DNA from 3 places in the Rhodococcus sp. NPDC054953 genome. Region 2 is predicted to be linked to each of the others. Evidence: riboswitches for the same ligand, from Rfam matches in the RefSeq annotation. Region 2 holds a riboswitch; each other region holds the start of a gene.
The links. A riboswitch is a leader RNA that binds a small molecule or an ion and turns the genes downstream of it on or off. The one in region 2 is predicted to bind cobalamin.
Positions count from the first base shown of each region.

Region 1 (10,027 bases), on a different contig from region 2:
GGTTCGGTACCGGCGTCGACCGGATCGGCCCATTCGACTTGGAGGTTCCCGTGGCTGGTGGTCTCGTCGCCCTGCTGGACGACGTCGCGGCGATCGCGAAGGTGGCGGCGGCGTCCATCGACGACATCGGGGCGGCGGCGGGCAAGGCCAGCATCAAGGCGGCGGGCGTGGTCGTCGACGACACCGCGGTGACGCCCCGCTACGTGCACGGCTTCTCCCCGAAGCGGGAGCTGCCGATCATCCGCAAGATCGCGATCGGGTCGATCCGCAACAAGCTGCTGATCATCCTCCCGGTGGCGATGATCCTGAGCCAGTTCCTGCCGCAGGCGCTGCCCTATCTGCTGATCGCCGGTGGCGGGTTCCTCTGCTACGAGGGCGCCGAGAAGGTCTACGAGGCGCTCACCGGCGGCCACCACGGCGAGGAAACCGATGCCCCCGCCGCCCTCGCCGGGCCCGAGCACGAGAAGACGATGGTCAGCGGCGCGATCCGTACCGACCTGATCCTGTCCGCCGAGATCATGGTGATCTCGCTGTCGTCGGTGGAGGACGAACCGTTCGTCACCCGACTGATGGTGCTGATCGTCGTCGCGTTCCTCATCACCGCGCTGGTGTACGGCGTGGTCGCGGTGATCGTGAAGATGGACGACATGGGCCTCGCGCTCGCGCAGCGCAGGTCCGCGTTCAGTCAGCGGGTCGGCCGCGGCCTCGTCGCCGCAATGCCGAAGGTGATGTCGGTGCTCACCGTCGTCGGGATCGCCGCGATGCTGTGGGTCGGCGGCCACATCCTGCTCGTCAACGTCGGCGAGGCCGGGTTCCACTGGCCCGCCGACCGCCTCCACGACGTCGAGCACTGGTTCGGCGGGCTCGTGCACGGCGGGTTCGGCGGGGTGCTGTCCTGGACCGCGGGCACCGTGACCTCCGCCGTCGTCGGACTGATCGTCGGCGCGATCCTCGTCCTGGTGATGCACCTGATTCCGAAGCGGAACAAGGACGCCGCCGCGCACTAGGGCATCCCGGCGCCGGTCACCCTGACCCCACGGCGCTGGCCGCAACGGAAAACGCACGCCGCCCCCGATGGGCGGCGTGCGTTCCGGTGCTGCGGTGCGGTGTCAGCCCGCGGTGGGCGCCAGCGCGGCGGCGTCGACCTCGGGGTAGATCGGGTACTCGACACCGGACAGGTACTGCACGGTGCGCACGACCTGGCAGGAGTAGCCGAACTCGTTGTCGTACCAGACGTAGAGGATCGCGGTGTCGCCCTCGACGATCGTCGCGTTCGCGTCGACGATCGACGCCGCGCGGGAGCCGATGAAGTCGCTGGAGACGGCGTCGGTGGCGGCGGTGTAGTCGAGGTTGCGGCTCAGCGCGCCGGTCAGCGACTCCTGCCGCAGCCGCTCGAGCACCTCCTCCTTGGTGGTCTCGCGGTTCAGCTGCAGGTGCAGGATCGCGATGGACACGTCCGGCGTGGGGACGCGGATCGAGTTGCCGGTGATCTTGGCCTTCAGGTCCGGCAGCGCCTTCGCGACGGCCGAGGCGGCACCGGTCTCGGTGAGCACCAGGTTGGTCGGCGCCGAACGGCCGCGGCGGTCGGCCTTGTGGTAGTTGTCCAGCAGGTTCTGGTCGTTGGTGAACGAGTGCACCGTCTCGACGTGACCGCGGGACACCCCGAACGCGTCGTCCATCGTCTTCAGCGGCGGCACGATCGCGTTGGTGGTGCAGGACGCGCAGGACACGATCGTCTCGTCCAGGCTGACGCCGCGGTGGTTGACGCCGTGCACGATGTTCGGGACATCGCCCTTGCCGGGCGCGGTGAGCACCACCTTCGCGATGCCGGGGCGCAGGTGCTTCGACAGGCCGTCGCGGTCCCGCCAGATGCCGGTGTTGTCGATCAGGATCGCGTTCTCGATGCCGTACTCGGTGTAGTCGACGGCGGTCGGGTCGTTGCTGTAAATGAACTTGATGACGTTGCCGTTGGCGATCAGTGCGCTGTTCTCGGCGTCGACCTTGATCGTGCCGTTGAACTGCCCGTGCACGGAGTCGCGGCGCAGCAGCGAGGCGCGCTTGACCAGGTCGTCCTCGCCGCCCTTGCGGACCACGACGGCGCGCAGGTTGAGGCCGTTGCCGGAGCCCGCCTTCTCGATGAGCAGGCGGGCGACGAGACGGCCGATGCGCCCGAAGCCGTAGAGCACCACGTCCTGCGGCTGCGCGGGGCTCGTCTGGGCGCCGCCGACCAGGTCGGCGAGGCTCTGCGCGACGAACTCGGGGATCGAGCCGCCGTTGCCGGTGGCGCGGTAGGCCGACACCAGCAGGCCGAGGTCGATCTTCGACGGGCGCAGGTCGAGCTCGGTCAGCGCCTCGAGGAACGGGAACGTCTCCTCGACGGACAGCTCGTCACCACGGATCTGCCTGGCGAAGCGGTGGGTGCGCAGGATGCTGATGACCGACTTGTTCACCAGCGAGCGGCTGTGAAGCAGAATGGTCACCGAGTGCCTGCGGTGCAGGCCGCCGATGATCGGGATCATCGCTTCGGCGAGCGCTTCCTCGGAGTTCCACTGGGTCAGTTCCGCTGTGGTCACTGCGATCCTCTGTCTTTCTGACTCTGTGTGGCGTGCCCGTGGGTTGGACGCCGAACTGGATGAGACGCACGTCACTTCGCCGGCCGCGATCCGGTTCGGTCGAACCGGGCCACGACCGGCGAAAACGGTGCACGCGCTACCAGCATAGGTAACGACCTGCACGCGACCCAAAGGGCGTTCTCGGGGGTGCCCGGTCGGGGCGCCGCGATCACCGGCCTGCCGGCCCGCGCCGTGGTCAGTAACCCTTCGACCGCAGGAACTCGGCGACGGTGACGATCGCGTCGGGATTGCGGGGGCCCTCCACCAGGGCCGCGTACGGCAGCGCGATGATGTTGCCCTCGCGCACCGCGGTGGTGCCCGCCATCAGCGGCTGCTGACGCAGCAGCCGGATCTTCGCGTCCACCGACTCGTCCGGCCCGGCCCCGTAGTCGACGATCACGATCGCCTGCGGGTCGCGTTGCGCCGCCGCCTCCCACGAGGTGGTGGTCCACGAGTCGTTCAGGTCGTCGAAGATGTTGCTGCCGCCCGCCTCGCGGATGATCTGCGACGGCGCCGCGGTCCGGCCGGAGGTGAACGGCTCCGGGGTTGCGCTGTCGAACAGGAACACCCGGGCCGGCTCCTGCCCGGCCGGCGCCGACGCCGTCGCCTCGGCCACCTGCTCGCGATACCCGGCGACCAGGTCGTCGGCCCGGTCCCGGACACCGAAGATGTCCCCGAGGTTCGCCAGGTCCGCGTACAGCGCGTCGAGCGGTTCCATCACCCCGCGGCGGTCCGTGTCGGGCTGCCTGCAGGCCTCGGTCAGCTGGTAGGGGACGGCGCCGATCGAGCGCACCCAGTCCGGGGTCAGGCCCGTCGACTCCTTGAACCCGTAGTTCCAGCCCGCGAAGACGAAGTCGGGGTTCGCCGCCTGCACCACCTCCCGGGTGAACGCATCCCCGAGTTGCGGGGCCGTCTCGAAGTCGGCCCGCCACGGCGAGGTGGCGATGTCCCGCTCCTTGCCCGGGTAGCTGGTGTAGCCCGCCAGGTGTTCGGTGAGGCCGAGCGCGAACATCATCTCGGTGATCGCGGTGTCGTTGGTGACCACCCGCTGCGGGATGCCGTCGACGGTCAGGGGTGCGCCGCAGTTGGTGACGGTCACCGACTCTCCGGTGGGTTCGGCGGCCGCGTCCTGCACGTCGGCGCCGCACGCCGTCAACGCGAACACGCTCGCCGCTGCCATCGCGACCGTCCAGGGTCGGGACCTCATCTAGTACTCCTTCTCGTCGAAGATGATCTGGGGAACACCCAGCCGGGGATGGGTGACGACGTGCCCGCCGATCGCGAACCACCGCCGCAGCACGTCGGCCGTCACGACCTCGTCCGGTGTCCCCGTGCACACGAGCCGGCCACCGCTGAGGACGAACAGCCGATCGCAGTACTGCGCGGCCAGGTTCAGGTCGTGCAGCGCCGCGATCACGGTGATGCCCAGGTTCCGGGCCGCGGTCAGGACGCTGTACTGGTGGTGGACGTCGAGGTGGTTGGTCGGCTCGTCCAGCACCAGCACCCGCGGCTGCTGCGCCAGCGCGCGGGCGATCAGGACGCGTTGCCGCTCCCCGCCGGATAGGGACAGGAAGCTGCGGTGCTCGAGGTGCGACGCGTCGGCGGTCGCCAGCGCGTCGCGGCACAGGCCGACGTCGCGGCGGTCGGCTCTGCGCAACGCCGACTGATGCGGCAGGCGGCCGGTGGCCACGACCTCGGCCGCGGTGAAGTCGAACTGCATCGGGCTGTCCTGGGTCAGGGCCGCGACCTGACGTGCGTTCTCGCGCATGCTGATCGCGGCGATGTCCGTGCCGCCGACCAGGATCCGGCCCGCCGCGGGCGACAACGCCCGATACAGGCAGCGCAGCAGGGTGGACTTGCCGCTACCGTTCGCCCCGACGACGCCGACGAAGGTGCCCTCCTCGGCTGCGAGGGTCACCGCCTCGAGGATCCGGGTGCCGCCGATCTCGACCGTGACGTCCCGATAGTCGACCCGCATCAGCCGACCCCCGCCAGGGCGCCGCGGCGCCGCATCAGCAGTACGAACAGCGGGACCCCGACCGCGGCGGTGATCGCGCCCAGCGGAAGTTCCTGCGGCGGAATCAGGGTGCGGGCCAGCAGGTCCGCGGTGACCAGGAACACCGCGCCGAGCAACGGCGTCACCACGATCAGCCGGCGATGGTCGGCGCCGACCAGCAGCCTGGCCACGTGCGGTACCACCAGCCCGACGAAACCAACGGCGCCGCAGATCGACACGAAACATCCGGTCATGACCGCGGCGACAACGAACAGCAACAGCCGGAAGCGGCTCGCGTCGATCCCGAGCGCCGCGCTGACCTCGTCACCCATCGACAGCGCGTTCAGCCGGCGCGCACAGGCCGCGATGACCGCCAACCCGATCACGGTCACCGCCGCCGCCAGCGGCACCGCCTGCCAGGTGGCACCGGCGAGGCTGCCGAGCAGCCAGAACATCACCGACCGCGCCGCGTCCCCGTGCGGTGCCATGAACACCAACACCGTTGTGGCAGCGGAAAACCCGTACCCGAGGGCGGTCCCGGTGAGGACCAGGCGCAGCGGAACCAGCCCCGCCGAGGACCGGGCCATCAGGTACACCAGGATCGTGGCCCCGAGCGCGCCAAGGAACGCGGCGGTCGACAGCGCGTACAGGCCGAGCGCGCCGAAGGTGCCGAACAGCACCACCGACGTGGCGCCCACCGAGGCACCCGAGGAGATGCCCAGCACGTACGGGTCGGCCAGCGCGTTGCGCACCATCGCCTGCACGATCAGCCCGACCCCGCTCAATCCGGCACCGACCAACGCGGCCAACAACACTCGCGGCAGTCGGGAGTCGGTCACGATCCGATAGTTCGGGAGGTCCGGCGCGAGGACCGGCCCGCCGGTCAGTTCGGCCCACAGGAATCCGGTGGTGTCACGCCAGGGAACGGGTGCGGTGCCGAGCATCAACGCCAGGACGGAGACGACCGCGAGCGCGGCCACCAGGCCGATGGCCAACGGGGCGACGGGCAGTCGGCGCATCATCGACCACTTTCACCTGGATGCAGGTGCCAGCCTCACCGGGCGGTGCGCGCAACGACGTGCGGGCACAGCGGTGCCCGCATCCTCGTCGACCGCTCCCTCGGAGTCGACAGGCGACCACGCCGGCGGCATGGCCGCGCTGGCAGGTCTTCGGGCTCGTGGACACGGATCGGGCGAACCCGAATTCTCCTACTGGCGGCCGCTTCCCGGGCTCACACCCAGTGCTGATGGCCGCGGTCGTTTCCACACACCGCTGCGGGGCAGCTCCGGTTTCCCACCGGATTCCCTCTTACGAACCGCCCGGCACGAGCCGGACGGTAACCAACGCGCGGCCACAGTAGCACTCAGGGTCGGCGCCGCGAATCGGGCCGGGATCCGGTCGCGGTGGGCGCGCCAGCGGTCGGCGTCGAGGCGGGGATCCCGCAGTTCCTGCCGGTGCTCGATCAGGTCCGCCTTGCGCGTCCGGGTCACACCGGCGGCATAGCGCCGCCCACCGGGGCGATGATTTCGACGGTCCGGGAAGGTCAGTACTGGGACCATAGACTCGACCCGAACGGAGTGGTGATGTCGACCAGTGCCCGCGGCGTCCAGATCAGCCTGCCGATTGCCGATCGCGTGAATTCGATGCGGTTCTACCGCAGCGCCTTCGGATTCGACCTCGTCGGCGAACCCGCCGAGGACGGCGTCCCGGAACCGTTGTCGTTCCGCATCGACCAGCGCACGATGTTGGCGCTCATCCCGGCCGACGGCCTCGACTGGGTCCTCGGCGAGGACCGCCCACTGGCTCCCGATGGCACCAGCGAGTGCCTCCTCGGCATGGGCGTTGCCACCGAGCGGGAGCTCCTCGTCCTGGTCGAGCGAATCAGGAGCGCCGGCGGCACGGTGCTCGCCGCACCCGAGCACCAGCCGTGGGGATACACGGCACTGTGCGCAGACCCGGACGGTCACGTGTGGCAGCTCAGCGTCGCACCCTGAGCGCATTGGTCTGTCCGTCCGGCGGGCCCGGAACGGGCTGAACGACGGAGCTAGTGGTCCGGTCGTTGGTGGTGGCGATGTCGAGTCGTTTGGCGGGCGGGCGCGCTGCATCGGTGAGGTCGTCGCAACCCCACGGACGGCATATCGCCGGGATATCGAAAAATGCATACGCGCTGGCAACTCCGCGTTGTCTTGACTGTCGGCATGTCCTACAACGACCTGGGTTTGATCGACAGCGACGCGATCGCGGTGCGGTGCGCCCGAGGGCCCGACGATTCGTCACCCCCGGCGGTCCCGACCACCGGGGTCACCGTCTTCGGATGCGGTCACGACGAAGCCGTGGTGTTCCGCGAGATGGGAACCCGCCTCGGGCTTGCGCCAAGCATCACCGAGGAAGCGGTCGGTGAAGCCAATGCTGCACTGGCGCGGGGCAACCGATGCATCAGCGTGAGCCACAAGACGCAGATCGACCATGCCACGCTGCTGGCGCTGAGCCGAGTCGGCGTCGAGTACATCTCCACCAGAAGCGTCGGGTACAACCACATCGACGTGGAATTCGCGGCGAGCATCGGCATCTCGGTCGGCAACGTCGACTACTCGCCCGACAGCGTGGCCGACTACACACTGATGTTGATGCTGATGGCCGTGCGCCACGCGAAAACCATTGTCCGCCATGCAGATACGCATGATTACCGGTTGAATGACAGGCGCGGCAGGGAGCTGCGCGACCTGACCGTCGGGGTGATCGGAACGGGGCGCATCGGCACAGCGGTCATCGACCGGCTGCGGGGATTTGGCTGCCACGTGCTGGCGCATGACCGCAGGCCTCACGCCTCCGCCGACTACGTTCCGCTCGATGAACTGCTGGGGCAGAGCGACATTGTCACGCTCCACACTCCACTCACCGCGGACACACACCATCTCCTCGACCGCCAACGCATCGACCGGATGAAGTACGGCGCGTACCTCGTCAACACGGGTCGCGGACCGCTGCTCGATACCGAGGCCCTCCTCTCCGCGTTGGAGAGCGGCCGGTTGGGCGGCGCGGCGCTCGATGTCATCGAAGGCGAGGAAGGGATCTTCTACGCCGACTGCCGAAACACGGTGATGGAGAACAAGGCACTGGTGCGGCTGCAGCGCCTGCCGAATGTGCTGATCAGTCCGCATTCCGCCTACTACACGGACCACGCCTTGAACGACACCGTCGAAAACAGCCTCATTAACTGCCTCAACTTTGCACGTGGGAGAACAGCATGAACAGATTGAAGGTCGGGGTCATCTTCGGAGGGGCTTCCGAAGAACATCCCGTCTCCATCAAGTCGGCGCGAGAGGTGGCAAGAAATCTCGACACGGAGAAGTACGAACCGTTCTGGATCGGCATCTCGACCGACGGCGAGTGGAAGCTCTGCGACGGCCCCGATGCGGATTGGGAAAATCACGGCGCGGGTCCCGCCGTGCTGTCACCCGATCGAAGTGTGCACGGCCTGCTGGTCATGGAGCAGGGGCGCTACGAAACCGTGCGCCTCGACCTCGTCTTCCCGGTACTGCACGGCACGCTCGGCGAAGACGGCGCGATCCAAGGCCTGTTGGAGCTCGCCGGCATCCCCTACATCGGCTGCGACATCCAGGCCTCGGCCGTGTGCATGGACAAGGCCCTGGCCTACACCGTCGCCACCAGCGCGGGAATCGCCACGCCGACCTTTCGGGTTGTCGCGGCGAACGAGAAGGTCGACGCCGATCGACTTCGCTATCCGGTCTTCGTGAAGCCGGCCCGTTCGGGTTCATCGTTCGGCGTCAGCAAGGTCACCCGTGCGGATGAGCTGCCGAAGGCGCTGAGCGCGGCGCGACAGTACGACTCGAAGGTCCTGATCGAAGAAGCCGTGGCCGGCGGCGAGATCGGCTGCGCGGTCCTGGGTGAACGATTCGGCCTGATCACTGGGGAGGTGGACCGCGTCGACCTCTCGCACGGATTCTTCCGGATCCACCAGGAGGAATCGCCCGAAACCGGATCGGAGAACTCGACGTTCATTGTTCCCGCCGACATTTCCGACGAATCGCGCCTGCTCGTCCAAGAGACCGCCAAGGCCATCTACCGCACCCTGGGCTGCAAGGGACTTGCCCGCGTTGACATGTTCCTCGCCGACGACGGGCGGGTGGTCCTCAACGAGGTCAACACCATGCCCGGCTTGACGTCGTACAGCCGGTATCCGCGGATGATGGCCGCCGCGGGACTGCCGATCTCCGACATGATCGACCGGCTCATCTCGATGACAATGCGCGGGACGAAGCGATGAACGACGATTTCGTCTACGTCGACGCGCTCGTGCCCGGGGTCCGCTGGGATGCGAAGTACGCCACCTGGGACAATTTCACCGGCAAGCCGGTAGACGGCTACCTCGCGAATCGGATCGTCGGCACCCGGGCGCTGTGCGTTGCCCTCGCGCAGGTACGCGAGAAGGCGGCGTCCCTCGGCTTCGGATTGCTTCTCTGGGACGGTTATCGTCCTCGACGCGCCGTCGACAGCTTCCTACGCTGGTCGCAGCAGCCGGAGGATGGCCAGACGAAGCAGCGCCACTATCCCAATATCGCCCGACCCGAGATCCTCGAAAAGGGATACGTGGCAACCCAGTCGGGTCACAGTAGGGGCGGCGCCGTTGACCTGACGCTCTATCATCTCGCGACCGGTGACCTTGCGCCAATGGGTGGCGGCCACGACCTCATGGACCCGATCTCGGGTCATCGAGCGCGAGGAATCACGCCCATCGAGTCCAAGAATCGTGCGCTTCTTCGTTCCCTCATGGAGGACTGCGGATTTGATCGGTACGACTGCGAGTGGTGGCACTACACGCTAAAACGCGAACCCTACCCCGACGTCTACTTCGACTTTCCGATCACCTGATGGGTCTCCATTGTGTCTCGCAGTGGGGACATGTGGCGAACAACGACGAGGTCGTGATGCGGCGGACCGGCCCATCGGGGCTGGAGGTCTTCCTGCGACACACCGACCCATCGAAACTGCACGACTGGGCCTCCGACGGATATCGCTCGCGCGAGGAATACCTGTTCTGGTCCCGCAAGGTCTGCGGCTTGGCGTGCCTCCAGTCGCTGCTCCACGGCTGGACTGATGTCCGACTGTCGATAGGCGAACTCCTTGCGCTGGCCGTCGAGTGGGGCTGCTACGAGGTGGAGTCTTCGGGCAAGGTCCACGGCCTGCTCTACCGGCCATTCATGGCGTGGGTCAGCACCCAATTCGGATTCGACTGCCAACTGGTCGAGCACACCCCGATTCAGGTATCGGCCCGGGAGCTGCGGCCCGGCCAGGTCATGATCGCCTCGGTATCCCCCGAGATTCGCGATCCCGACACCCACGAGCCGCGACGAGGAGGCCACCTTGTGCTGATCTACGCCATCAATGATGGGGTGGT
Region 1 is NZ_JBSGXD010000003.1:20,810-30,836, reverse strand. It holds gene ACWF62_RS03170 (DUF808 domain-containing protein) at 51-1,007, shown strand; gene ACWF62_RS03165 (glyceraldehyde-3-phosphate dehydrogenase) at 1,110-2,573, opposite strand; gene ACWF62_RS03160 (ABC transporter substrate-binding protein) at 2,809-3,819, opposite strand; gene ACWF62_RS03155 (ABC transporter ATP-binding protein) at 3,820-4,590, opposite strand; gene ACWF62_RS03150 (FecCD family ABC transporter permease) at 4,590-5,627, opposite strand; cobalamin riboswitch at 5,752-5,970, opposite strand; gene ACWF62_RS03145 (VOC family protein) at 6,012-6,602, shown strand; gene vanH (D-lactate dehydrogenase VanH) at 6,807-7,859, shown strand; gene vanO (D-alanine--(R)-lactate ligase VanO) at 7,856-8,896, shown strand; gene vanX (D-Ala-D-Ala dipeptidase VanX) at 8,893-9,501, shown strand; gene ACWF62_RS03125 (hypothetical protein) at 9,534-10,027, shown strand, end outside.
Region 1: another riboswitch for cobalamin. It lies ahead of ACWF62_RS03150 (FecCD family ABC transporter permease); the one in region 2 lies ahead of ACWF62_RS02645 (ABC transporter substrate-binding protein).

Region 2 (10,027 bases):
GGTCCGTTGACCGACAGCGTCCGGGCGCTGATCGCGGCCACCCTGCAGACCGAGGTCGACGACCCGGAGATCCGGCGCGCCAGGGAACTCGTCGAGGAGGCCACCGCGCTGCTGCGGGCCAAGGCGATCCCCGGGCCATATGGGGTCCGCTGGGGCGCCTCCGGGCGGAAGCGGGCCTGGGGCAACGCCGCCGACGGGCTGCGCAACGCGGTCGCGCCGCCCCTCGACATCCAGCACGACGCGGACGGGCTCGGCTGGGCCGAATTCCACCTCGGACCGCAGTACGAGGGCCCGGCCGGACTCACCCACGGCGGGGTGTCGGCGCTGATCCTCGACCAGCTCCTCGGGGACACCGCGGTCGCTGCGGGCAGCCCCGGCATGACCGGGACGCTCACCCTGCGCTACCGGCGTCCCACCCCGCTCGGCAGGCTCCGCGCCGAGGCACGGTTCGACCGGATCGAGGGGGTCAAGGCGTTCGTGAAGGGGCACATCGCCGACGCGGACGGGGTGACCGTCGAGGCCGAGGGCATCTTCATCCTGCCGCGCTGGGCGCGGGAGGCCACCGACGCCGCGGCCACCGCCGGTTAGGACAGGCCGGTTGCTGGCCTGCCGCTGCGCGGGTCCACCGGCCGGTCCGCGTGGCCCAGGTCCCGGCCGGGGGCGACGACGTCACGGACCCGCTGCTTGAGCACCTTCGCCTCCGGGAACCCGCCGTCGCGGGACCGATCCCACACGGGGGTGCCGTCGACGTCGACGACGAACACCCCGCCGGTGCCGGGGACGAGGGCGACCTCGCCGAGGTCGGCGCCGAACGTGGTCAGCAGTTCCTGCGCCAGCCACGCCGCCCGCAGCAGCCACTGACACTGCGTGCAGTACGTGATGCGCACCCGCGGGGATCCCATCCGGTCAGCCTGCCAGCTCGGGGTCGGCCGGGTCCCTGCGCGCCCGGCGCTGCCCCGCCCACGCGGTGACCGGTCGGCCCGCGATCAGGTGTTCGTCGACGAACCGGTCGACGCGGTCCGCCGTCAGCGCGGAATACCAGACGTCGTCCGGGTACACCGCGACCACCGGCGCCTGCGAGCACGGAAACATGCAGCCGGTCAACGTGATCAGGACGTCGTCGTCGCCGAGGCCCCGAGCGGTGACGGCGTCGTCGACGGCCCGTCCGGTCTCGGCGCCGCCGCGCGCCGAACACCGCGGTCCCCGGCACACCAGCACGTGCCTGGTGAAGCCGGGCACCTCGTCCCACGCGGGGGAGGTGAGCGGTGCGGTGGTGGTGCGGGCCGGGGCGGTCGGTCCGGTGATCGCCGCCTCCAGCAGATCCGGGTAGGTGGCGGTGTCGGTGAGCGGTGCCGCGATCCGCACATCCGGGGTGCTGGCGTCCCCGCGCCCGCGCAGCCAGTGCCCGATCACCCGGCGGAACCACGCGTCCATCTTCCGGTCGAGCACGGTCTGCGCGCTCACCACGACCACCTCGGACGCGCCCGCGCCCGCGGCCTCGTCCAGCGCGGCCGTCACGGTCGTCCCAGTGCCGCCGAGGACCGCGGTCCGGAACTCGGTGCCGGGGTGCCTGCCGCGCAGCACGCCGAGCGCGCCGAGCACCTGGTCGCGGGGGTCGTCGCCGCGGTCCGTCGGGGCGGTGACAATCACCCAGCGTCGAAAATCGTTCATGGTGTTGCCCTTTCGATGTCCGCGCCGCGCGTGCCGCACAGCACCACCATCGGGCGCCCGGTGCGGGGATGCGGCTGCACGAGCGCGTCGAGGCCGTACACGTCGGCCAGCAGGTCCGCGGTGAGGACGGTTTCGGTGGGCCCCTCGGTGATCACCCGGCCGTCGTGCAGCACCACCAGGTGATCGCAGTACATCGCCGCCAGGTTCAGGTCGTGCATCGCCGCGACCGTCGTCAGCCCCCGCGCCCGGATCAGGTCCAGCAACTCCAGTGATGCGGACACGTCGAGGTGGTTCGTCGGCTCGTCCAGCAGCAGCACGCACGGCCGCTGCGCGAACGCCCGCGCCAGCTGCGTCTTCTGCCGCTCGCCGCCGGACAGGTTCCGCCACACCCGGTGTCGCAGGTGGCCGATCCCGGCCGCCGCGAGGCCGTCGGCGACGAGGTCGCCGTTGCCGAGGCCTGCGGGGCGGGCCCAGCCGCCGCGGTGCGGAATGGTGCCGAGCTCGACGATCTGCTCCACGGTCAGGTCCAGGTCGGTCGCCGAATGCTGCTCCACCAGCGCGACGGTGCGCGCGAACTCCCGACGGGCGATCGCGGTTGCGGGGTCGTCGCCGAGCAGCACTCGTCCGCGGTCGGGGCGCACGAGCCGCGCCATCGCCGACAGCAGCGACGTCTTGCCGGAGCCGTTGGGGCCGATCAGCCCGGTCACCCGCCGGGACGGCGCCCGGCAGCTGACCCGGTCGAGGATCGTTGCGCCGTCCACCGACCAGGTGAGGTCCTCGACGCGGACCTCGGGGGAGTGGTGGCTCATCCGCGGGCCCCCCGCCTGCGCAGCAGCAGGACGAAGACCGGGACGCCGACCACCGCGGTGACGATGCTGATCGGCAGTTCCCGCCCCGGCAGGATCGTGCGGGCCGCGACATCCGCCCACACCAGCAGCACCGCGCCGACGAGTGCGACGACGGGCAGCAGTCGGGCGTGCAGCGGTCCAGTGAGCATCCGGGCGGCGTGCGGGACGACGAGCCCGACGAAGCCGATCACCCCGGCCTGCGCGACGAGGGCGGCGGTGCACAGCGACGCCACCCCGTACAGCACCCAGCGGGAGCGGTCGACGTCGGTGCCCAGGCTCGCGGCGGCGCGCTCGCCGAATGCGAACGAGTCCAGCACCCGGGCGTGCCCGAGCATCACGACGGCGGTGACCGTCACGACCGCGGCGATCGCCACCAGCCCCGACCACCGCACCCCCGCGACCGACCCGAGCGTCCACTGCAACACCCGATGGGCGGCGTCCCGGTCCCCGAGCAGCACCAGCGCCGACGTCACCGCCGCCGCGAACTGCCCGACCGCGATGCCCGCCAGCACCAGCCGTCCCGGCAGCAGGGCACCCGACCGGGACGTCGAGATGAGGAACACCAGCAGCAGGCACCCGAGCGACGCGACGAACGCCGCCGCCGCCACCGACCCGACCCCGAGGACGCCAGCCGTCCCGACCCCGGCGGTCAGGGCGAGCACCGCGCCGAGCGAGGCGCCGCCGGACATGCCGAGCAGGTAGGGGTCGGCGAGCGGGTTGCCGGTCAGCGACTGCAGCACCGCCCCGCACAGCGCAAGCCCGGCCCCGACCAGCGCCGCCGCGAGCACCCGGGGCAGCCGCAGGTCGACGACGATGTGCGTGGTCAGCAGGTCGGTGCCGGGACCGAGCCCGAGCCGCCCGGCGACGGCCTCGACGACGGTGCCGATCGACAGGTCAGCAGCCCCGATCGTCACCCCCGCCGCGCAGCTCACCGCGAGCAGCGCGGCCAACGCCAGCGCCCAGCCCGCTGCGGTCGTCGACCTGACCCGGGTGGGCACCCGGGTTGCCGCGCTCATGCCGGGCCGCCGCCCAGTTGCTCGGCGACCAGCGTCGCGCCCTCGATCAGTCGCGGTCCGGGGGTGCTCGCCGAGAACGGGACGACGACGAACGCATCGCCGCGCACCGCGGTCAGGTCCCGCAGCGCCGGATCGGCGCGCAGGTACGCCTTTTTCTCCTCGGCGGTGTCCCACGACGCGTCGGCCAGGACGATGACGTCGGGGTCCGCGGCCAGCACCGTCTCCCAGCTGCCGTCGGCCCAGGCCCCGTCGACCCCGGCGAAGATGTTGGTGCCGCCGACCGCATCGATGATCAGCTGCGGGCCGCCCGCATTGCCGCCGACGTACGGGATGTCGGTGTTGCTGTCGTACCAGAAGATGCTCTTGCCCTCCGCCGGTGCGGCTGCCTCGATGCCCGCGACCGTCTCGCGCATCTGCGCGACCACCGCCGCCGCCTCGGATTCGTGGCCGAACAGGGTGCCGTAGTCGCTGATCTCGGTGCCGATGGAATCCCACGCGACCGGCGGGCGCGCCCCGCGGTCCGGGCAGCCGAACGGCGAGACGTAGGTGCCGATGCCGAGGTCGTCGAACGAGTCCTGCGAGCCGACGGCCTTGTCGTCGAACGCGGTCGCATACGACGCCAGCACCAGATCCGGTTTCGTCTCGAGCAGCGCCTCGCGGCTCGGGTAGTCCTTCTCGTTCAGCGGCGGCACCTGCGCGTACGCGGCCTGCCACCGCGGGGCGATGGTGTCGTCGAGGTATGCGGTGCCGACCAGGGCGTCCTGCGCCCCGATCGACAGCGCCGTCTCGGTGGCCCCCTGGTTGAGGGTGACGCCGCGTTCGGCCGGGCCGTCGAGGGTGACGGTGCGTCCGCAGTTCTGCAGGGCGATCGCGGCGGTGTCCGGGGCCGGGTCCGACCCGGCGCACGCGGAGAGGAGGAGCGTGGCCGCTGCGGTGGCGGCGCCGGCGGCGATGGCGCGGGGTGAAACGGGGGTACGCAAGGTGACCCGCCTTCCATGACTCGTGGAAAACGTGCAGGCAGGTGTCGCGGCCGGTCTCCTGGCTCGGCAGGGTGACCGCCGACCACGCCTTCCCGGATGTGCGCATCCAGTGGCTGGGGCGAGCCCCGGGTGGTCGACCAACCTGCCCACAGTGGCGAGTACCGCGCCGGATTCGTACCGGACTTCCCGTTCACCGTGACACCGGGAGGAAGGATAGACGACCGGATGTCTGCCTTGTCCGGGTCGGTGCTGTACACCCGCGCCGAGCGAACGGCGCATTCGTTCGATGTGATCGACTGAACGCTTCCGTTCAGTCGGTCGGCGGGGCGGGCAGATAGGGTTGGTTCGTGCGCCCCTCACTTTCCGACTACGCCCACCTGGCCGGCGGCAAGGTCCGCGACCTCTACACCATCGACGACGAGCACCTGCTGCTCGTCGCGAGCGACCGGATCTCGGCCTACGACCACATCCTCAGCACCCCGATCCCGGACAAGGGGCGGGTGCTGACCGCGATGAGCGTGTTCTTCTTCACCCGGCTGACCGCCCAGAACCACCTGGCGGGCCCGCCGGACGACGAGCGGATCCCCGCCGAGGTGCTCGGCCGAGCCCTGGTGGTGAAGAAGCTGAACATGGTGCCCGTCGAGTGTGTTGCGCGCGGCTACCTCACCGGGTCGGGGCTGGCCGACTATCAGAGCACCGGCGCGGTGTGCGGTGTGCAGCTGCCGGAGGGCCTGGTCGAGGCGTCGCAGCTGCCGGAACCGATCTTCACCCCGGCGACCAAGGCCGCGCTCGGCGACCACGACGAGAACGTCGACTTCGCGACCGTCGTCGACCAGCTCGGCCAGAACCTCGCCTTCAAACTGCGCGAGGACACCCTCGACATCTATACGCGCGCCGCGATTTTCGCGTCTGAGCGCGGAATCATCCTCGCGGACACCAAGTTCGAGTTCGGGATCGACGCCGACGGCAACCTGGTGCTCGCCGACGAGGTGCTCACCCCCGACTCGTCGCGGTACTGGCCCGCCGACGGCTACGAGGCGGGACGGGTGCAGCCCAGCTTCGACAAGCAGTTCGTCCGCAACTGGCTGACCGGTCCCGAGTCCGGCTGGGACCGGGCCTCGGACACTCCGCCGCCGCCGCTGCCGCAGGAGATCGTCGACGCCACCCGCGCCCGCTACATCGAGGCCTACGAGCGGATCTCCGGGCTGTCCTTCGCCGACTGGATCGGGTGACGACATAGGCTGACGGGCATGAGCTCGCCTGATGCCGGACCCCCGGTCGCGAAGAAGGTCCCCCAGCCGCGCACCCATCACGGCGACACGTTCGTCGACGACTACGAGTGGCTGCGGGACAAGAGCGACCCGGAGGTCGTCGCGTATCTCGAGGCGGAGAACGCCCACACGGACGCGCGGACCGAGCACCTGGGGCCGCTGCGGGAGGCGATCTTCGGCGAGATCAAGTCCCGCACCCAGGAGACCGACCTCTCGGTGCCGTCCCGGATGGGGCAGTGGTGGTACTACTCGCGCTCGTTCGAGGGCAAGCAGTACGGGGTGCACTGCCGCTGCCCGATCGCGTCCGCCGACGACTGGACCCCGCCGGTGCTGACCACCGACGCCGAGATCCCCGGCGAGCAGGTGTTGCTCGACGGCAACGAGCTCGCAGAGGGGCACGACTTCTTCGCGCTCGGCGCGCTGTCGGTGACCCTCGACGGCAGCCTGCTCGCGTACTCCGTTGACACCGCGGGCGACGAGCGCTACCTGCTGCGGTTCAAGAACCTCGACAGCGGCGACCTGCTCGCCGACGAGATCGCAGGCACGGCGCCGGGCGCCACCTGGTCGCTGGACAACCGGCACGTTTTCTACCTGACCGTCGACGAGGCGTGGCGCCCGGACACCGTCTGGCGGCACGAATTGGGCACCCCGCGGTCCGCGGACGTGCGGGTCTTCCACGAGCCCGACGAACGCTACTGGGTCGGCTTCGGATCCACCCGCAGCGAGAAGTACCTGACGATCTGGATCGGGTCGAAGATCACCTCCGAGATCTGGTACCTCGACTCGGCGGACCCGGAGGGCGAGTTCACCGTCGTCCTGCCCCGGGAGGAGGGCGTCGAGTACGCCGTCGACCACGCCGTCGTCGGCGGCGAGGACCGCTTCCTGATCCTGCACAACGGTGCCGTGGACGGGGTGAAGGCGGAGAACTTCACCCTCGTCGACGCCCCGGTCGCCGACCCGAGTGAGCAGCGGACGCTGATCGAGCACCGCGCCGACGTTCGGCTCGAGGACGTCGACGCGTTCGCGGGTCATCTGGTGGTCACCTACCGGCGGGAGGCGTTGACCCGGCTCGCGGTGTGGCCGCTGACCGGGGCGGGCTACGGCGAGCTGCGCGAACTGGAGTTCGGCGAGGAGCTGTACTCGGTCGGTGCGGGCTCCACCCCGGAGTGGGAGAGCCCGCTGCTGCGGCTTGGGTACACCTCGTTCATCACGCCGAGCCGCGTGTACGACCTCGAGATCGCGTCCGGGGCCCTGTTGCTGCGCAAGGAACAGCCGGTCCTCGGCGGCTACGATCCCACCGACTACGAGCAGCACCGGGACTGGGCGACCGCCGCGGATGGGACCCGGATCCCGATCTCGATCGTGCGTCGTCGCGGCGCCAGCGCCGACCCGGCGCCGCTGCTGCTGTACGGATACGGCTCGTACGAGTCCAGCATCGACCCCGGGTTTTCGGTGGCGCGGCTGTCCCTGCTCGACCGCGGGATGGTGTTCGCGGTCGCGCACGTACGCGGCGGCGGCGAGATGGGCAGGCACTGGTACGAGGACGGCAAGATGCTGTCGAAGAAGAACACCTTCACCGACTTCGTGTCCTGCGCACGGCATCTCGTCGATACCGGGCGCACCGCGACGGATCGGATGATCGCCGACGGGGGCAGCGCGGGCGGCCTGCTCGTCGGTGCGGTCGCGAACCTGGCGCCGGAGCTGTTCGCCGGGATCCTGGCGAACGTGCCGTTCGTCGACCCGCTCACCTCGATCCTCGACCCGTCGCTGCCGCTGACCGTCATCGAATGGGACGAGTGGGGAAATCCCCTCGCGGACAAGGACGTCTACGACTACATGCGCTCGTACAGTCCGTACGAGAATGTCGGTGCCCACGACTACCCGGCGATCCTGGCGATCACCAGCATCAACGACACCCGGGTGCTGTACGTGGAGCCGGCCAAGTGGGTCGCGAAGCTGCGTGCGACCAAGACCGGCGCCGCCCCGCTGCTGCTGAAGACCGAGATGAGTGCCGGGCACGGCGGCGTCAGCGGCCGGTACGAGAAGTGGCGCGAGGTGGCGTTCGAGTACGCGTGGGTGCTGGACACGGTCGGCCTCGGCTGACGCCGGGCGGGTCCCGGATGCACCACTGCGCGTCAGGGCCCGTTCACCTTCGGCTGCCACGCTGGGGGTTATGACCGCAACGCTGATCGTGTCGGTGTCGGGAATCCGGGACGAGACCCGGGAGCTGGTTGCCGGGTTCGCGGGTGCGATGGACGCCCGCGGTGTCCGTCTGTCGCTGTTGGTGGCGCCGCGGCTGAAGGACAAGTATCGGCTGGTGCGCGACGAGCCGACCCAGGACTGGTTGCGCGCCCGCAGGGACCGGGGCGACGCCATCGTCCTGCACGGCTACGACCAGGCCGCGACCAAGAAGCGGCGCGCCGAGTTCGCCGCCCTCCCGCAGCACGAGGCGATGCTGCGTCTGGTCGCGGCGGATCGGGTACTGGAGGAGACGGGGCTGCGGACCCGGGCGTTCGCTGCGCCGCGGTGGCAGGCGTCGCCGGGGGCGGTCGCCGCGCTGCCCGGCGCAGGCTTTCGACTGCTCGCGGGACTGTCGAGCATCGACGACCTCGACCGCGGCACCGCGGTGCGGGCCAGGGTGCTCGGCGTCGGGGGCGGGTTCGGCAGTGAGCCGTGGCGGTGCCGGGCGCTGGTCCTGCGGGCCGGTCGGATCGCCCGCCGCGGCGGCACCGTCCGGCTCGCGGTCACCGCAAAGCAGTTGGCGCACCCCGGTCCGCGGCAGGCGATCCTCGACGCCGTCGACCTCGCGCTGCACCATCGGGCGGGCCCGGACGCCTACCGTTGGCGTCCGCGTCGCGGGGGCATCGAGGTGGCGTGAGGGCCGGCCCTGCGCGTCACTCGCGGGTCGGTCCGGTCAGCGCGTCGAGGACCCGCTCAAGCCCGAACTTCCAGGCGGACTCGGCGCTGTAGGAGCTGTTCATGGCCTCGCCCGCTGCGGCGCCGACCCGCCGGGCGAGCGGATGCGCGTCGCCGAGGTAGGTGCCCAGCGTCGTGTGCCACCGCACCCACACCTCTCTCATGTCCGCGGCGTGCGGGTCGGGCCGCCGGGATCGGGCGGCGGACCGGACGAAGTCGGTGACGAAGGTGAGGGCGGCGTCGCGGGCGACGTCGCCGAGGCCCATGCCGTCGAAGGCGTGCAGGTCGTGGTCGTACTTCGCGATCGTGCCCGGGCCGAAGGAGGCGCGTTCGTCGGTGACGTCGAGCAGCCACGGGTGCCGGGTGTGGAGCGCGAGTTCCTGGTCGGCGAGCTGGCGGATCCGGTCGCGGCCGGTGCCCGCCGGGTACGGCGCGGGCGTCCAGCCTGCCCGGACGGTGTCGACCATGAGCACGAGCAGGTCGTCGCGGGACCCGACGTGGGTATAGAGGGCCATCGACGAGATGCCCAGGTCGGCGGCGAGGCGGCGCACCGTCACGGCGTCGATTCCCTCGGCGTCGGCGAGGGTGATCGCGGCGTCGACGGCCTGCGAGGTCGTGACCTTCGAGCGTGGGCCGCGGCTGCCGCCGGTCGGGGCGGCGGGGTGCTCGCGCCACAGCAGGTCGATCAGATCGCGCGCCATCGGACACCTCCACGGGTGGGAATACTTCGCCGCGACACGTACTTTATACATTGCATAAGGTTTCCCGTCTCGATGGAGGTCGAATGAAGATCACCGGTACCGCCCTGTCCCTGAACGTCGCGGACCCCGCCGCGTCCGCGGAGTTCGCCGCCACCCATTTCGGTTTCACCGAGGCCATGGCCGACGACGGCTTCATCTCCCTCGCCCACCCGGACGCGGGCGTCAATGTGATCTTCCTGCGCACCGGACTCGGCACCTTCACGCCGGCGTCTATCGCCGGACCGGCGGGGCAGGGCCTGCTGATCGTGTTCGTCGTCGACGACATCGACGCCGAGTTCGCCCGCATCGCCGCCGCGGGCGCCGTCGTCGTCACCGAACCCGAGACCGAGCCGTGGGGTGAGCGCTACTGCCAGTTCGCGGACCCCAACGGCCTGATCTGGCAACTCGTGCAGTGGGTGTGAATCCCGCTCAGGACAGCTCGGTCCCCGATTCCCCGGGCAGCACCCGGAACTCGGTGCCGTCCGGGGCCATGTCGGTGTAGCGGCCGTAGAAGATCCCGGTCGCCTCGTTCGCGAGGATCGCCTGGTGGATCGGCACCGCGACCCGCGGCGCGACGGCGCGCAG
Region 2 is NZ_JBSGXD010000002.1:208,476-218,502, forward strand. It holds gene ACWF62_RS02620 (PaaI family thioesterase) at 1-588, shown strand, start outside; gene ACWF62_RS02625 (SelT/SelW/SelH family protein) at 585-902, opposite strand; gene ACWF62_RS02630 ((2Fe-2S) ferredoxin domain-containing protein) at 907-1,671, opposite strand; gene ACWF62_RS02635 (ABC transporter ATP-binding protein) at 1,668-2,480, opposite strand; gene ACWF62_RS02640 (FecCD family ABC transporter permease) at 2,477-3,535, opposite strand; gene ACWF62_RS02645 (ABC transporter substrate-binding protein) at 3,532-4,515, opposite strand; cobalamin riboswitch at 4,547-4,728, opposite strand; gene ACWF62_RS02650 (phosphoribosylaminoimidazolesuccinocarboxamide synthase) at 4,863-5,747, shown strand; gene ACWF62_RS02655 (S9 family peptidase) at 5,766-7,889, shown strand; gene ACWF62_RS02660 (DUF2334 domain-containing protein) at 7,960-8,664, shown strand; gene ACWF62_RS02665 (TetR/AcrR family transcriptional regulator) at 8,681-9,403, opposite strand; gene ACWF62_RS02670 (VOC family protein) at 9,487-9,864, shown strand; gene ACWF62_RS02675 (MBL fold metallo-hydrolase) at 9,872-10,027, opposite strand, start outside.

Region 3 (10,027 bases), on a different contig from region 2:
CACGGCGCGCGCGTTCTTCGCGCTGCCCGAGGCGGACAAGCTTGAGATCGAGAACGGGAACTCGCCGCAGTTCCGCGGCTACACCCGCGTCGGCGGCGAACGCACGCAGGGCTACATCGACTGGCGCGAGCAGCTCGACATCGGCCCCGAACGGGCTGCCGTCGACCCGATCGACCCGGCCCGCCCGTGGGACGTGCTGCACGGACCGAACCTGTGGCCGACCGCGGTGCCGCGGCTGCGGCAGCTGGCGCTCGAGTGGTCGGCGCAGGCGCAGGACGCGGGCCTGCGGCTGATCCGCGGCTGGGCGGTCTCGCTCGGCGCGCCAGCGGACTTCTTCGATGCCGCCTTCGCCGACCCCGACCCGCTGCTCAAGATCGCCCGCTACCCGGGCCACGACGGCTCGGTCACCGACCAGGGCGTCGGTAGCCACAAGGATGTCGGCGCGCTGACCCTGCTGTACCCGGAGCCCACCAGCGGCGGCTTCCAGGTGGAAACAGATGGCGGATGGTTGGACGTCGACCCGCTGCCCGGACATCTGCTCGTCAACATCGGCGAACTGCTCGAGGTCGCCACCGGTGGCTACCTCAAGGCCACCGTGCACCGGGTGCGCCCGCCCGCCGCGGGCACGGACCGGGTGTCGTTGCCGTTCTTCCTCAACCCCGGCTACGACGAGGCCCTGCCGGTGATCCCGCTCGCGCCGGAACTCGCCGCCGACGCGGCGGGCGTCGGCCCGGACCAGCACGGCGGCACCCTGCACGCCCGGTACGGGCTCAACGCCCTCAAGTCCCGGCTGCGCGCCCACCCCAACGTCACCGAGCGGTACCACCGCGACCTGCAGGGCCTCCCCGCCCTGCGCGGCTGACCGACCCACCCACCCGGAAGGTATCTCCCGAATGCTCCTGCGCCGCACCGCAATCCTGTCCGCCGCCGCCCTGCTCGCCGCGGGCCTCGCCGCCTGCTCGTCGGGGAACGACGCCGAGACGCTGGTGATCTCCGCATCCAGCACCCCGCACGTCGAGATCCTCGAGCACATCGCCGACTCCGGAGTGCTCGGCGACGTCACGCTCGACATCAAGCCGGTCACCGGCGAGATCGACCCCAACGAACTCCTCGCCGCGGGGGACGTCGAGGCCAACTACTTCCAGCACGCCCCCTACCTGTCGGACTGGCAGAAGCAGAAGGGCGTCGACGATCTCGTCTCGGTCGCCGACGTGCACCTCGAGCCGATGGGCCTGTACTCGGAGAAGATCACCGCCGTCGACCAGCTCGCCGACGGCGCCACCATCGCGCTGCCCAAGGACACCACCAACTTCTCCCGCGGCCTCTATCTGCTCGAGTCCGCCGGCCTGATCGAGATGGACGTCCCGTTCGCCGATGCCAACCTGTCCGTCGTCACGCAGGCCAACATCAAGGCGAACCCGAAGAACCTGAAGTTCATCGAGATCGAGCGCTCGCAGATCGCCCGCAACCTCGGCGACCCGCAGATCACCGCCGCCGTCATCAACTCCAACTACGCGCTCGAGGCCGGCCTGAACCCGACGACGGACACGCTCATCGCGGAGAAGGCCGAGGACAACCCGTTCGCGAACCTGCTCGTCGTCCGCGCCGCGCAGGAGAACGATCCCGGCGTCCAGGCGCTCGCCGCGGCGCTGCAGTCCCCGGAGACCGCCGCCTGGATCGAGGAGAACTACTCCGGCGCCGTCATCCCCGTGCACGCGGCCGGCTGATGATCACCGTCGAAAGCCTGGTCAAGACCTTCCCCGCAGTCGGAGGCTCGGGGGAGGTCGCGGCCCTGCGCGGCATTGACCTCGACATCGCCGAGGGCGAGATCTTCGGCATCGTCGGGCCGTCCGGGGCGGGCAAGTCGACGCTGCTGCGCTGCCTGAACCTGCTCGAGCAGCCCACCAGCGGGCGCATCCTGCTCCGCGGTGACGACCTGTCGCGGCTCTCCGGTGCTGGCCTGCGGGCCGCCCGCCGCCGCATCGGCACCGTGTTCCAGCAGTTCAACCTGCTGCACTCGCGGACCGTGCGGGCCAACGTCGAGTTCCCCCTCGAACTGGCCGGGGTGGGCCGGGCCGAGCGCCGCGCCCGCGCCGACGAACTGATCAAGCTCGTCGGGCTGGCGGGCAAGGAGAAGGCGTACCCGTCGCAGCTGTCCGGCGGCCAGCAGCAGCGCGTCGGCATCGCCCGCGCGCTCGCGTCGAACCCGGACGTGCTGCTGTGCGACGAGGCGACCAGCGCCCTCGACCCGGACACCACCGACCAGGTGCTCGACCTGCTCGCCGAGGTGAACCGGGCGATCGGCGTCACCGTCGTCCTCATCACCCACGAGCTCGGGGTGCTGCGCCGCATCTGCACGTCCGCGGCCCGGCTCGACGACGGCCGCATCGCCGAGACCGGGCGCATCCTCGACCTGGTCGCCGCGCCCGGCTCGATCCTCGGCTCGGCGATCGTCCCGGTCGGGGGAGACCCCACCGAGGAGGTGAGCGACACCGCGATCGTCACCACCATCGGCGACGACGCGCACGGCCCCTGGCTCTCCCAGCTCGTCCGGGCACTCGACGTCGACATCTCCGTCGTCGGCGGCCGCGTCGAACAGGTCGCCGGGGTCACCGTCGGTCGGTTGCGGCTGAGCTTCGGACCCGATGTCCGCCGCGCGGACGTTGAGGCGTTCGTCGCCGCCCAGCCGAACACCACGCTCGCGTGGGGCGCCGACGCCCACCTGGAAGGGGTGCTCTCGTGAACAAAACGTCCTGGCAGGACTCGCTGCCCGACGTGTGGGAGGCGACCCTCGAAACGCTGTACATGGTTGGCGTCGCGTTCCTGCTCACCGTGGTCGGCGGCGTCCTCATCGGGGTGGTCCTGCATCTGACCTCGCCGTCCGGGTTGTGGCCGCAGCGGGCGTTGAACGCGGTGCTCGGCGCGATCGTCAACGTGTTCCGGTCGCTGCCATTCCTGGTCCTGATGATCGCGCTGATCGGGTTCACCCGGCTGATCGTCGGCACCGCGATCGGCCCGACCGCCGCGATCGTGCCGCTGACGATCGGCGCGATCCCGTTCTATGCCCGCGTCGTCGAGTCCGCGCTGCGGGAGGTGCCCGTCGGCCGGGTCGAGGCCGCGCAGGCGATGGGCGCCACCAACGGGCAGATCGTCCGCACGGTGCTGCTCCCGGAGTCGTTGTCGGCGCTGATCGCGGGCGCGACCCTGACGTCGGTGCTGCTCGTCGGGTACTCGGCGATGGCCGGTGTGATCGGCGGCGGCGGGCTCGGCGACTTCGCGATCGTGTACGGCTACCAGCGGTTCAACACGCCGGTGCTGCTCGTCGCGGTCGTGGTGCTGATCGTCATGGTGCAGATCATGCAGACGATCGGTGACCGCGCGGTCCGGGCACTGGACCACCGCAAGTAGGCGCGCGCTCCGCGAACCGTGCGTGCGGTGCACCCCGGCCGGGGTGCTCCGCACGCACGGTTCCGGTCAGAGGCCAAGCAGCGCGTTCTCGACGACCTCGGTGAGCGCGGGATGAATCCAGTACTGCCCCAACGCCATTTCCCGGGCGGGCAGGCCGAAGCTCATCGCCTGGATCAGCGGCTGGATCACCGTCGACGCCTGGGCGCCGAGCACGTGCGCGCCGACCAGGCGACCGGTGCCGCGGTCGGCGATCACCTTGCACAGTCCCTCGTCGTCCTCCATCGCCCACCCGTAGGCGACGTCGGCGTAGCGCTGCACCTTCACCGCGACATCCAGGCCCCGCGCGCGGGCCTTCGCCTCGGTCAACCCGACCGTGGCGATCTGCGGGTCGGTGAACACCGCGGCGGGCACGAACCTGTGGTTTGTTCGCGCCAGTTCCGTGCGGGCCGGGTCGGCGCCGTTCCCCCAGGCGTCGCGCAGCAGGTTCGCCTGCACCACCCGCGCCTCGTGATTGGCGACGTGCTTGAGCTGGTGCGGCGACGACACGTCCCCGAGCGCGAAGACGCCCTCGGCGGCGGTGCGCTGGAACTCGTCGACGACGACGCGGCCCCGATCGTCCACGTCGACGCCGGCGGCGCTGGCACCGAGCCGGTCACCGTTCGGGGTGCGGCCGGTCGCGACGAGCAGCGTGTCCCCGGCGACGACGGTGCCGTCCGCGAGCACCGCCTCGACGCCGCCTGCGGCGTCCCGCAGCTCGGCGACCGGATTTCCGAGGTGCACATCCCATTTCGAGCGCGCGAGGTCGGTGAACCGCTGCGAGATGTCGACGTCGAGGTCGCGCAGCAGGCGGTCGCCGCGGCCGATGATCGACACCTGGGCGCCGAGGGCGGAGAAGACGTGCGCGAATTCGGACGCGATGAACCCGCTGCCGAGGATCACCAGCCGCTCGGGCAGGTCGGGCAGGCGCATGATGTCGTCGTTGGTGACGTACCGGACACCGCTGCGGGTCACCACGTCGGGGATGACCGGCCGGGATCCGGCGGCGATCACCACCTGGTCGGCGGTGATGACCTCCCCGGTTCCGGTGCGGATGGTCCGGGGGCCGGTGAAGGTCGCGTAGCCGGGGAACACGGTGGTGTTCGGGCTGCCGTCCCGCCGATACCGTTCGCCGCCCTCCGAGATCGGGTCGATGCGGCCGAACACCCGTTCCACGATGTCGTTCCACCGCACCTTTTCCACCCGCGCGTCGACGCCGTAGCGGGACGAGTCCCGGATGGTGCGCGCGACCTCGGCGGCGTAGACGAACATCTTCGTCGGGATGCAGCCCACGTTCAGGCAGGTGCCTCCGAACGTGCCGCCCTCGCAGACCGCGACGGTCATGTCGGCGAACCGGTCGTCGAGAATGGTGTTGCCGGAACCGGATCCGATGATCGCCAGATCGAAGTGGGTCACGAGGGCCGCCCTTCCGTCGCGCCCTGCCGCTCCAACCAGTCCAGCCACTGATCGACCTCGTCGAACGCCTGTTTGCGGGGCACCTCGCGGGACAGGAACACGTCGTGCCGGGCACCTTCGATCGGAACGATGGTGGTGCGGTCGCCCAGGCAGCCCGCCCAGCGCGCGATCTGCTTGACGTCGAGCACCAGATCCGCGGCCTCCGACTTCTCCGTGTACCGCATCGAGTAGTGCGTCACCTTCGAGCGCAGGATCAGCGACGGCACCCCGATGTCGAGGCCCCGATGCAGCCGCGCCTGCGCGCGGCGGACGGCGCGCAGCCACCCGAAGGTCACCCCGTACCCGCGCAGCGGCTTCCATTCGAGGTCGTAGTCCCATTCGCCGCGTTGGCTGCGGTGCAGGGTGCGGCCGTACACGTCCATCGGCGGCTGCTTGAGTTCGAGCTTGTCCCGGAGTCGGCCGACGGTCCGGATCGCGACCGTCCCGACGTTGCGCACGTACGACGGGCCCTGCAGGTCGAACCACGGGCTGTTGAGGATCGCCCCGGCGACCCCGGCGGCCGCGCTGCCCCCCGGCCGGGCATTGAGCCGGTCCAGCCACATCGGCAGGATCAGGCCCCCCGTGGAGTGGGCGGTGAGCAGCACCGCACCGCCCTGCACCTGGTCGCGGACCGTCGCAAGCGCCCACTCCAGTTCGGCGTCGTACAGTGCGAGATCCGTCACGAAGTGCGGGGTCTGGCCCGGCCGCCGCGAACGGCCACACTTGCGCAGGTCCAGCGCGAAGAAGTCGTATCCCCGCCCGTGGAAGTGCTCGGCGATGTGGGTCTGGAAGAAGTAGTCGGTGAATCCGTGCAGGTAGAGCACCGCGCGGCGGCGGGGTGTCGCCCCGTCGGGCCGGTATCGGACGAGGGTCGCGACCACCTCGCCCTCCCCGTCGGGATCCGTGCCGAGCGGCAAGGTCGTCTGTTCGTAGCCCTCGCCAAGGAGGTCCCGCACCCAGGTGGTCACAGATCACAATCGTAGTGGGCGTTAATGTGAACTCGGGGGAGCACAATTGAGGCGAGGTCAACCCCGCTCATACGCGCGGGTAACCTACTCCGCGTGCAGTCGGCGTGACTGCCGCTGCCAATGGACAAGGAAGTCGATTTTCCAGTGTCAGACAACACCGCGGTACACAAGACCGATGTAGTTCTCGTGGGTGCGGGCATCATGAGTGCCACGCTCGGTGCCCTGCTCCGGCAGCTGCAGCCGGACTGGTCGATCAGCGTGTTCGAGCGTCTCGACGCCGCCGCCGCCGAGAGCAGCGACCCCTGGAACAACGCAGGCACCGGACACTCGGCGCTGTGTGAGCTCAACTACACGCCTGCGACCAAGGACGGCTCGGTGGACATCACCAAGGCCGTCAACGTCAACGAGCAGTTCCAGGTGTCGCGGCAGTTCTGGGCCTACGCGATCGAGAACGGCATCCTCACCGAGCCGAAGGAATTCGTCAACCCGATCCCGCACGTGAGCTTCGTGCACGGGGCGGAGAACGTAAAGTACCTGCGGGCCCGCTACGACGCCCTCGCCGGCCACCCGCTGTTCGCGGGGATGGAATACACCGAGCGCCCCGACGAGTTCGCCAAGCGCCTGCCGCTGATGGCCACCGGTCGTGACTTCTCCGATCCGGTCGCGTTGAACTGGACCGACGGCGGCACCGACGTCGACTTCGGCGCCCTGACCAAGCAGCTGCTGGGCAACATCGGCGCCACCGGCGGCACCGTCCACTTCGGCCACGACGTCCGCAACATCACCAAGCAGTCCGACGGCAGCTGGACCCTGAAGGTCGTCAACCAGCGCACCGGCGACAAGAAGACCGTGAACGCGAAGTTCGTCTTCGTCGGCGCGGGCGGCGGTGCGCTGCACCTGCTGCAGAAGTCGGGCATCGCCGAGGCCAAGGGCTTCGGCGGCTTCCCGGTCTCCGGCGAGTTCCTGCGCTGCACCAACCCGGAACTGATCGAGCAGCACAACGCCAAGGTCTACGGCAAGGCCGCGGTCGGCGCACCCCCGATGTCGGTGCCGCACCTCGACACCCGCGTCATCGGCGGCAAGAAGGGCCTGCTGTTCGGCCCGTACGCCGGCTGGTCGCCGAAGTTCCTCAAGAACGGCAAGGTCACCGACCTGCCCGGATCCATCAAGCCGAACAACCTGATGTCGATGCTCGGTGTCGGCGTCACCGAACTCGGCCTGACGAAGTACCTCATCGGTGAGCTCCTGCAGTCGGCCGACGACCGGATCGAGACGCTGCGCGAGTTCGTGCCGCGCGCGACCGGCGGCGACTGGGAACTGATCACCGCGGGTCAGCGGGTGCAGGTGATCCGCAAGAAGGGCGGCGGGGGCGTGCTCGAGTTCGGCACCGCCGTCATCAACGCCGCGGACGGCACCATCGCGGGTCTGCTCGGCGCCTCGCCCGGCGCGTCCACCGCGGTCCCCGCGATGCTCGACGTCCTGCAGCGGTGCTTCGGGGACCGGTGGAGCGCATGGGAGCCGCAGCTCAAGCAGATGGTCCCGTCGCTGGGTCTGAAGCTGTCCGACAACGAGTCGCTGTTCCGTGAGGTGTGGGACTGGAGCAACCGGGCGCTCGAGCTCGAGGCCCCCGTCGAGGTCGCGGCCGCCGCATCCGCCTGATCCGTCCACCCGTTCACCGGCCGTCACCTGCCCAGGTGGCGGCCGGTGTCGTTGCACCGGATAGAGTTCGCGGCGAACATCATGTTTCCCGTCGCGGGGAAGTCCTGTGGAAGTCAGGCGCGGTCCCGCCACTGTGACGGACACCGAGCCACGATCGGTTCCGAAGTCAGATTGCCGCGGCGGCGGAACTTTTCGTCCGACCCCCGGCGCGGAGACCGGGGAGTGAGGAGAGTGGCGCCGTGACGCAACAGGATTCGGCAGACCCCGGTTTTCCGTTCAGTGCCATCGTCGGGCAGGACCAGCTGCGGCTGGCGCTGACCCTGTGCGCCGTGCATCCCGGCATCGGCGGAGTGCTGGTGCGCGGCGAGAAGGGCACCGCGAAGTCGACGGTGGTCCGCGCGCTCGCCGCGCTGCTGCCCCCGACGGCGGGCGGCGACCCGGCCCGCCTGGTGGAACTGCCGGTCGGCGCCACCGAGGACCGGGTGATCGGCTCCCTCGACCTGGAGAAGGTGCTCCGGGACGGCGAGCGTGCCTTCCAGCCCGGCCTGCTGGCCGCCGCCCACGACGGTGTGCTCTACGTCGACGAGGTGAACCTGCTGCACGACCACCTCGTCGACGTGCTGCTCGACGCCGCAGCCATGGGCCGCGTCCACGTCGAACGCGACGGTGTCTCGCACTCCCATCCCGCCAAGTTCGTCCTCGTCGGAACAATGAACCCGGAGGAGGGCGAGCTGCGTCCGCAGCTGCTCGACCGGTTCGGCCTCGCCGTCGACGTCGCCGCGTCCCGAGACGTCGACGTCCGCATGCAGGTGATCCGCCGCCGCCTCGACTTCGAGGCCGACCCCACCGGATTCGCGGCCGGCTACGCGGGCGCCGACGCCGACACCGCCGCCAGGATCGCCGCCGCGCGGGCCGCGCTGCCCGCGGTCGGCCTGCCCGACACCGAGCTGCGCCGGATCGCCGCGCTGTGCGCCTCCTTCGACGTGGATGGAATGCGCGCCGACCTGGTCCTGGCCCGCACCGCGACCGCGCACGCGGCATGGCGCGGTGCGACCGAGGTCGCCGAGCCGGACGTGCGGGTCGCGGCCGAGCTGACCCTGCCGCACCGCCGCCGCCGCGACCCGTTCGACGAACCGGGCCTGGACCAGCAGCAGCTGGACGAGGCGATGCGGGACGCCGACGAGCAGGCCCGCAGTCACTCCGAGCCCGAGCCCGAGCATGACCCCGAGCCCGACCCCGACCCGGACGGTCCCGGTGGCGGCGCCCCCGCCCCGGACGCCGGTGGCCCCGCACCCGACGCCCCCGCCCCGGATGGTGCGGCGCAGGCCGAGGAACCAGAATCGACCGGCCCCGGCGCGCCGCCGGAACGCCCGGTCGGCGCGCCGACCGGCCAGTTCCGCACCCGGCTGCTGACCGTCCCCGGCGTCGGCGAGGGCGCGCCGGGCAGGCGGTCCCGGTCCCGGTCCGTACGCGGGCGGACCGTGCGCGCGACCACCGACCCCGGTCGCGGCCTGCACCTGGTCGCCACCCTGTTCGCCGCCGCCGAGCACCAGTCCACGCGTGGGCGCACCGACGGCCGGATGCTGTTGGCGCCCGGAGACATTCGGGGCGCGTTGAAGGAGGGGCGCGAGGGCAACCTGATCGTGTTCGTCGTCGACGCGTCCGGGTCGATGGCGGCCAGGGACCGGTTGTCCGCCGTCACCGGTGCCGTGGTGTCGCTGCTCCGCGACGCCTACCAGCGGCGGGACAAGGTCGCGGTCGTCACGGTCCGCGGCGCGTCCGCCGAGGTGGCGCTGCCGCCGACCTCCTCCGTGGACATCGCGGTCCGCAGGCTGGCGTCGCTGCGCACCGGTGGGAGAACCCCACTCGCGCAAGGGTTCCTCACGGCCCGCGAGGTGGTGCTGCGGGAACGGCTGCGGGATCCGCACCGGCGTGCGATGGTCGTCGCCCTCACCGACGGCCGCGCCACCGGCGGCACCGACCCGGTGCACCGGGCGAAGGTCGCGGCGGGTCTGCTCGCCGACACGGCCGCCGCCGCCGTCGTCGTCGACTGCGAGACCGGGATGGTCCGGCTGGGGTTGGCCGCGGAACTCGCGACCGCGCTGCGGGGGGCCTGCGTCCGGCTCTCCGAACTGTCCGCGGAGCAGGTCGCCGGCGTCGTCCGCGCGGCCGCCTGACCGACCGTCCCCTGCCCAACCCCCAACCCGACGAGGAGAATTCGCATGCCCAAGGGTGTCCCCGACAACGTTCCCGACGACGGGCTGACCACCAGGCAGCGTCGCAACGCCCCCGTCCTGGCCGTGCACACCGGGCCCGGTAAGGGCAAGTCCACCGCCGCGTTCGGGATGGCGCTGCGCGCCTGGAACCAGGGCTTCGACATCGGGGTCTTCCAGTTCGTCAAGTCCGCCAAGTGGAAGGTCGGGGAGGAGGCCGCGTTCCGGGCGCTCGGCGACCTGCACGAGTCCACCGGGGCAGGCGGCCGGGTGTCCTGGCACAAGATG
Region 3 is NZ_JBSGXD010000005.1:164,906-174,932, forward strand. It holds gene ACWF62_RS05905 (isopenicillin N synthase family dioxygenase) at 1-862, shown strand, start outside; gene ACWF62_RS05910 (MetQ/NlpA family ABC transporter substrate-binding protein) at 894-1,727, shown strand; gene ACWF62_RS05915 (methionine ABC transporter ATP-binding protein) at 1,727-2,743, shown strand; gene ACWF62_RS05920 (methionine ABC transporter permease) at 2,740-3,408, shown strand; gene mtr (mycothione reductase) at 3,475-4,860, opposite strand; gene ACWF62_RS05930 (alpha/beta hydrolase) at 4,857-5,867, opposite strand; gene mqo (malate dehydrogenase (quinone)) at 5,988-7,526, shown strand; adenosylcobalamin (AdoCbl) riboswitch at 7,597-7,757, shown strand; gene ACWF62_RS05940 (VWA domain-containing protein) at 7,766-9,703, shown strand; gene cobO (cob(I)yrinic acid a,c-diamide adenosyltransferase) at 9,749-10,027, shown strand, end outside.
Region 3: another riboswitch for cobalamin. It lies ahead of ACWF62_RS05940 (VWA domain-containing protein); the one in region 2 lies ahead of ACWF62_RS02645 (ABC transporter substrate-binding protein).